Sorangium aterium: one gene and its partner. The protein of the gene in region 1 interacts with the protein of each later gene in a pairwise test. Links are inferred from orthologs where the notes say so. Each region holds a gene or a part of one and is shown in the gene's direction. Other genes may lie near its edges.

Region 1 (3,262 bases):
ACCCGCCCGCCACCGGGCCCGAGTCAAGATGGAAACGTCGCGTATTGCTGGAACGCGTGTGCAGGTCTGTTAGGATTGCTTTCTGTGCGCAAGGCGAGCGAGCACGGTGACAGCGTGGGCGGCGCTCGATCCGTCCGTACGGGCTCCGGGGGTACGCGACGACGCACGAAAGCGACGGCGCAGTCCGTTGCGGGCAGCGGGAATGACGCTGGCCCCCCTGTTCCACGAGAGAAACGGCCCAGCAATGCGCCGCGACGGCGCGCGCCCGCGGCGGCGCTGACCGCGGAGGAGATGTTGCGGCGCGCGCTGGGCGCGGCGACCCCGCGGTCGCGCGCGCTCTGGGCGCGGCGGGGCCTGTCGCTCCGGGGGCCGCTCGACCGGACGACGCAGGCCATGCTGCTGCGGCAGCTCTACCTCGCGTATTTCGAGACACGCCGCTTCGAGCGGGCAGCCGAGGTGGCGGAGCAGATCCTGGCGCTCGGCGTGCTGAGCGACGTCGCCCACCAGGACGCGGCGCGCGCGAAGCAGGCCCTCGGGGACATCGAGGGGGCCGTCGGGCACCTCCGGCTGGCGGCGCGCACGGGGCCGGCGAGCCGGAGGGCGTTCCACTGGTGGACGCTGGGCAGCGTGTATCACCTGGCGCGCCGGTACGACGAGGCGATCGGGGCGCTCACGCGCGCGGCGCGCTGGGGCACGCGGGACAAGCCGCTCTACCAGGGCCACCTCGCCGTCGTGCAGTGCGAGAGCGGCAAGGCGGTGGAGGGGCTCGGCGCGCTGATCGATCGGCTCTCGGAGGTGCCGGCAGGCCAGGGTTACGGCCGGTTCGTGCTCGGGCAGATGGCCTACTTCGACCATCGCTGGGACGAGGCCAAGAAATACCTGGAAGCCTTCGTCCAGCGGAGCACCTCGGGGAGGGCCGCGGTCGCGATCGCGCTCGGCGCGGAGATCGAGGCGGCGCGCCGGACGCTCGCGTCCCTCGCGGAGCGCTGATGCCGGCCTGAACGGACGGCGCGCCGCACGACCCCGATCGCTTTGCTATAGAACCTTCGTGATGACCGCTTCGACTCGTTTCAAGGCAAGCGCCGGCGCCGCGCCGGCGGGTGTCCGACGTGGCGCGCGAGGCGCGCTCGGACCCGCGCTCCCGGCGCTGGTCGCGCTCGCCACGCTCGCGTCCCCGGCGCTCGCGCTGGCCGATGATCAGCGCGACCTGTTCACCCGCGGTCTGGAGGCCGGCCCGCTCTTCGCCGCGCTCGCCGCGCTCGGGGGCGGGCTGCTCACGTGCCTGACCCCCTGCGTGTACCCGATGATCGCCATCACGGTGAGCATCTTCGGGGCGCGGGAGGCGAAGTCCCGGCGCGAGGCGATGCTGCTCTCGACGAGCTTCGTGCTCGGGATCGTCGTGCTCTTCACGACGATGCTCGTGGTCGCGGCGCTCACGGGCAGCCTGTTCGGCGGCGTGCTCTCGAACAGGTGGGTCATCGTCGGCATCGCGGCGGTGTTCATCGCGCTCTCGCTGTCCATGTTCGGCGCGTTCGAGATGACGCTGCCGGACACCCTGATGCAGCGGCTCTCGCAGGTCGGGGGCATCGGCTACGGCGGCGCCTTCCTGCTCGGTCTGGTGAGCGGCCTCGTCGCCGCGCCGTGCACCGGGCCCGTCCTCACGGGCATCATCCTTTGGATCGGAAAGACCCAGAACGTCGGCCTCGGCGCGCTGGTCGGCGCCACCTTCTCCCTCGGGCTCGGCCTGCCGTTCTGGCTCGTCGGCGCGTTCGCGTTCGCGCTGCCGAAGGGCGGCAAGTGGATGCTGGGGGTGAAGTCGTTCTTCGGGATCGTGATGATGGTCGTCGCGCTCTATTTCCTGAAGACGACCTTCCCGGCGCTGTCGTCGCTCGCGCAGCCCACGCCGCAGTTCATGGCCGTCATGGCGGGCCTCGTCGCGGTCGGCCTCGCGCTCGGCGCGGTGCACCTCTCCTGGGACGACGGCGGCGCCGGCGTGAAGGCCCGCAAGGGGGTCGGGATCGCGCTCACGGTGGCCAGCAGCTTCCTGCTCATCGCGAGCCTGGATCTGCCGAAGCTCGCCTCGCCCGTCCCGTCGGCGGTGGCCGGCGAGGCCGCGTCGCCGCAGCTCACGTGGCTGCACGAGGAGCCGGTGGCCGTCTCCAAGGCAAAGGCGGAAGGACGCCCGCTGCTCGTGGACTTCACCGCGGAGTGGTGCGGCGCCTGCAAGCAGCTCGCGAAGGAGACCTTCTCGGATCCTCGTGTCATGGCCAAGGCGGCGCACTTCGTCGCGGTGAAGGTCGACGCGACGGACGATGAGGATCCGCAGATCGACGCGGTGAAGGGCAAGTACAAGGTCGTCGGCCTGCCCACGGTGGTGCTGTACGACTCCACCGGCGCCGAGCGGAAGCGCTTCAACGACTTCGTCGGCCCGGACGTGTTCCTGGCCGCGATCGAGGGCATCCAGTAGCGCGCTGCGCCCGGCAGCAGCGCGCCGCACACGCCGTCGGCATGGCCCAGGAGGACCGAACGCCGCGAGGATGGAGCGACGGGCGCCGCGCCCCTCGCGGCCAGGCCGCCATGAACATCCGCACCTTCCTGCTCGCCGCCCTCGCGCTCTGCGCCCTGCTCGTCGCAGGCTGCGGCGCTGCGGGGCCCACCACCGGGACCGTGGTGTTCGGGGTGACGAGCGAGCTCCGCGCAGGCGCCGACATCGACCTGCTGCGCGTCGTCCTGCGGGTCGACGGACACGTCGTCCACGAGGACGCGCTGGCGCAGAAGAACGGGCAGCTGTTCTTCCCGCGGGAGTTCTTCTTCAGCGATCTCGAGGACGGCGCGGCCGTGGAGATCTCCCTGGAGGCGTTCGGACCGGAGGACACCGAGAGGCCGCTGCTCACCCGCACCGCGTCGACCCGGGTGATCGGCGGCCGCACGCTGCTGCTCCGGGTGCGCCTCGAGCGGGAGTGCGTCGTCGCGCCCGGGGCGGCCACGTGCCCGGCGCCGCAGACCTGCGTGGCCGGCGGCTGCAGCGCCCCCGACGTGGATCCCCGGCAGCTCGAGCCCTACACCACCTCGTGGAACGCGGACGCCGAGCCGGACCTCTGCAAGCCGGCCCCAGGGGAGGAGCCCGTCGTCCTCGTCGGGGAGGGGCAGGCCGACTACTTCCCGCTCGATGACCTCGACGAGGTCCAGGTGGAGGCTGGGCCGCAAGGCGGCTACCACATCTTCGTCGCCATCCGGCTCAAGAACCTCCGCCGGTCCGGCT
Region 2 (3,251 bases), on another replicon or contig:
CGGGGGTCTCGGCGGGCGAGTCGATCCGCTACGGCACCCAGCTCGAGCGGGTCCTCCTCGACAGGTTTCCGGACGAGATCGAGCGCGTCTGGACGCGCACGGGCACGGCGGAGGTGGCGACGGACCCGATGGGGCTCGAGCTGTCCGACATGTTCATCACGCTCAAGCCGCGAGAGGCATGGAAGCGCGCCGCCACGCAGGACGAGCTCGTCCAGGCGATGGAGTCGGAGCTCTCGGGGATGCCGGGCATGCGCGTCATCTACACGCAGCCGATCGAGATGCGGGTCAACGAGATGGTCGCGGGGATCCGGGCCGATCTGGGGGTGAAGCTGTTCGGCGACGACTTCGACACGCTCAAGCAGAAGGCGCGCGAGATCGAGGCGGCCCTCAAGAAGATCCCCGGCGCCGCGGACGTGGTGACCGAGCAGGTGACAGGCCAGCCCGTGCTCGAGATCGAGGTCGACCGCGCCGCCATCGCCCGCCACGGCATCGCGGCCGCCGACGTCCTGGATGTCGTCGAGGCCCTCGGCGCGCGGGAGGTGGGGCAGCTCCAAGAGGGCGAGCGCCGCTTCCCCGTGGTGCTGCGCATCGACGATCGCTACCGGGAGGACCCGGCCTCCATCGGCCGCATCCTGGTCACCGCGGCCGGCGGTGAGCGCATCCCGCTCGCACGGCTCGCGAAGATCCGCACGACCGAGGGGCCGGCCGCGATCAACCGCGAGTGGGCCAAGCGCCGGATCGTCGTGCAGGCGAACGTCCGGGGCCGCGACGTGGGCACCTTCGTCGAGGAGGCGAGGGCGAGGCTCGATGAGGTCGAGCTCCCGCCCGGCTACTACGTCCGCTTCGGCGGGCAGTTCGAGCACCTCGAGCGGGCGCAGGCGCGCCTGCTCGTCGTCGTGCCCATCGCGCTCGGGCTGATCCTGCTGCTGCTCTACTTCACGTACGGGCGGCTCCTGGATGCGGTCCGCGTCTTCACAGGCGTCCCGTTCGCCGCGATCGGCGGCGTCGTCGCGCTCTGGCTTCGCGACCTGCCGTTCAGCATCTCCGCGGGCGTCGGGTTCGTGGCGCTCTCAGGCGTCGCGGTGCTCGGGGACATGGTGCTCGTCTCGACCATCCGGCAGCTCACGGCGGCCGGGATGCCGGTGCGGGATGCCATCGAGCTCGCGGCCGAGCGGCGCCTCCGCCCGGTCCTCATGACGGCGCTGGTCGCCTCCCTGGGCTTCGTGCCGATGGCGCTGAACACGGGCGTCGGCGCCGAGGTCCAGCGCCCGCTCGCGACCGTCGTGATCGGCGGCGTGATCTCCTCCACGCTGCTCACGCTGCTCGTCCTGCCGGCGCTCTACAGCGTGGTCGGCGGGAGGCTCCGCGCGGACGCCGCCGGCGAGACGGGCGCCTCCGAGTCTCCGCGGCCCGCTGGCCCGGCCCTATCGCCTGCGGCGGAGTAGCCGATGCGCGCGCGCTCCCGCCTCCGCGCGATCGCCGCCGCCGCGGGCGTCCTGGTCCTCGTCCAGGCGCTTGCGGCGGGGCTCTACTGGGCCGTGGAGCGTCGCCGCGGCGCCGAGCGGCCGGGTCGCCCTTTCGCGCACGAGCGGCTCCACGACGGCCAGCGCATGCCGGACGCCACCTTCGAGCAGCCGGACGGGACCTTGCTCGACGCGGCCGCCTTGCGCGGCCGGCCGGTGCTGCTCCACTTCTGGGCCACGTGGTGCGCCCCCTGCCGCGCCGAGCTCCCGCGCTTGCTGGAGCTCGGCCGGCAGCTGGAGAAGGCCGGGAGGCTCCAGCTCGTGGCCGTGAGCGTCGACGAGAACTGGGACGTCGTGCGCGCCTTCTTCGGGGGCGAGGTCCCTCCCGGCGTCGTGCGGGCCGGATCTGCTGCGGTGCAGCGGCGGTTCGGGGTCTCGATGTTGCCCGACACCTTCCTGGTGGAGGCGGACGGCCGGATGTCCCTCCGCTTCACGGGCGCGAGGGACTGGCGTGCGCCCGAAGCGACGACGCTGCTCCTTGGACAGGAGCGGCCAGCGCCCTGATCGCGCTTCCCCCGGGAAATCCCTGGCGAGGGCCACGCCGCCTGCTGCGTGAGGACGGAGCGTCTCTCTGCCGGGTCCTGGCATCAAATGAAAGTAATTAGCAATTACAAACGCCTGCGCGCAGCGCACGTACGCTGGCCGAGCGTTCGCCGGGCGGCCTAGCGGGAAGGCTCCACGAGAAAGGTGCCCAACCCGAGGCTACTCGGCGCCCCCGGCAGACACCGACGACCCATCGAGGGAGCCGCCTGCGCCACCCGAGGCATCCGTGCCGCCGATGCCATCCGTGCCGCCTGCGCCATGGGTGCCGCCTGCGCCGCCCGCGGCATCCGTGCCGCCTGCGCCACCCGCGCCGCTCGTACTGCTCGCGGCATCCGTGCCGCCCGCGCCGCTCGTGCTGCTCGCGGCATCCGTGCCGCCCGCGCCGCTCGTGCTGCTCGCGGCATCCGCGCCGCCCGCGCCGCTCGTGCTGCTCGCGGCATCCGCGCCGCCCGCGCCGCTCGTGCTGCTCGCGGCATCCGCGCCGCCCGCGCCGCTCGTGCTGCTCGCGGCATCCGCGCCGCCCGCGCCGCTCGCGGCACCCGCGCCGCCCGCGCCGCCCGCGCCGCTCGTGCTGCTCGCGGCATCCGCGCCGCCCATTCCACCGGCGCCGCCGCCGCCACCCGCACCGCCTGTGCCCGGGTCCTCCAGGGGGTAATTCTCGTCGAGGCACAGACGGCCCTTGGGCGTCAGGGTGCAGACCTCGCCGTCCGCGCAGGACGACTGGCCTCTCGGGCACTTCGTCACGCCGAAGAGACAGAATCCATTGGTCTCCACGCCAAGGAACACGCACGAGGAGGTCGGCAGCAAGCAGTCGCTGTGGCTCGTGCACGCGTTGGTGCACATACCGACGTCGCCGACCCCGGGCTCGTCCGCGAAAGGATACGCACAGAGGCCCTTCTCCAGGCCTCCGCAGTCCTCGTTGGCGATGTCCCCGCCGAGCCCGCACAGGCCGGCGCACACGCCCAGGTTGGTGCCGACTTCGATGCACCACCCCGCGCAGGGATCCGTGCCGTCGGCCTTGATCGCGCACTGGGCCCCTGTGGGCAGCCCTCGCGTGGGCTCGTCGACGCAAACGTTCATCCGGGGGTCGCACACCCGGTCGCCGCCGCACTGGCTGTCGGAGCCGCAGTTCGGCAGGCACACGTACACGTCATCGATGTCCTCGCAGCGCAGCTCCTCGCGGCC

What was found.
Region 2: the proteins of POL72_RS49600 (region 1) and POL72_RS47800 interact in binary tests that used the Escherichia coli proteins (3 or more experiments, as listed by UniProt). The link is inferred for Sorangium aterium from one-to-one orthologs.

What each region holds. Positions count from the first base shown.
Region 1 is NZ_JAQNDK010000007.1:453,489-456,750, reverse strand. Bases 304-3,259 are described here. They hold POL72_RS49600 (protein-disulfide reductase DsbD family protein), read left to right. Parts: upstream 304-1,051; coding sequence 1,052-2,467; downstream 2,468-3,259. Other genes in these bases: POL72_RS49595 (hypothetical protein), read left to right, coding at 2,578-3,259; POL72_RS49605 (tetratricopeptide repeat protein), read left to right, coding at 304-990. Outside these bases: more of POL72_RS49605, read left to right, coding at 292-303; more of POL72_RS49595, read left to right, coding at 3,260-3,262. UniProt on the Escherichia coli protein: Required to facilitate the formation of correct disulfide bonds in some periplasmic proteins and for the assembly of the periplasmic c-type cytochromes.
Region 2 is NZ_JAQNDK010000006.1:1,023,563-1,026,813, forward strand. Bases 293-3,237 are described here. They hold POL72_RS47800 (TlpA disulfide reductase family protein), read left to right. Parts: upstream 293-1,448; coding sequence 1,449-2,027; downstream 2,028-3,237. Other genes in these bases: POL72_RS47795 (efflux RND transporter permease subunit), read left to right, coding at 293-1,445; POL72_RS47805 (hypothetical protein), read right to left, coding at 2,226-3,237. In the rest of the region: more of POL72_RS47795, read left to right, coding at 1-292; more of POL72_RS47805, read right to left, coding at 3,238-3,251. UniProt on the Escherichia coli protein: Involved in disulfide bond formation. Catalyzes a late, reductive step in the assembly of periplasmic c-type cytochromes, probably the reduction of disulfide bonds of the apocytochrome c to allow covalent linkage with the heme.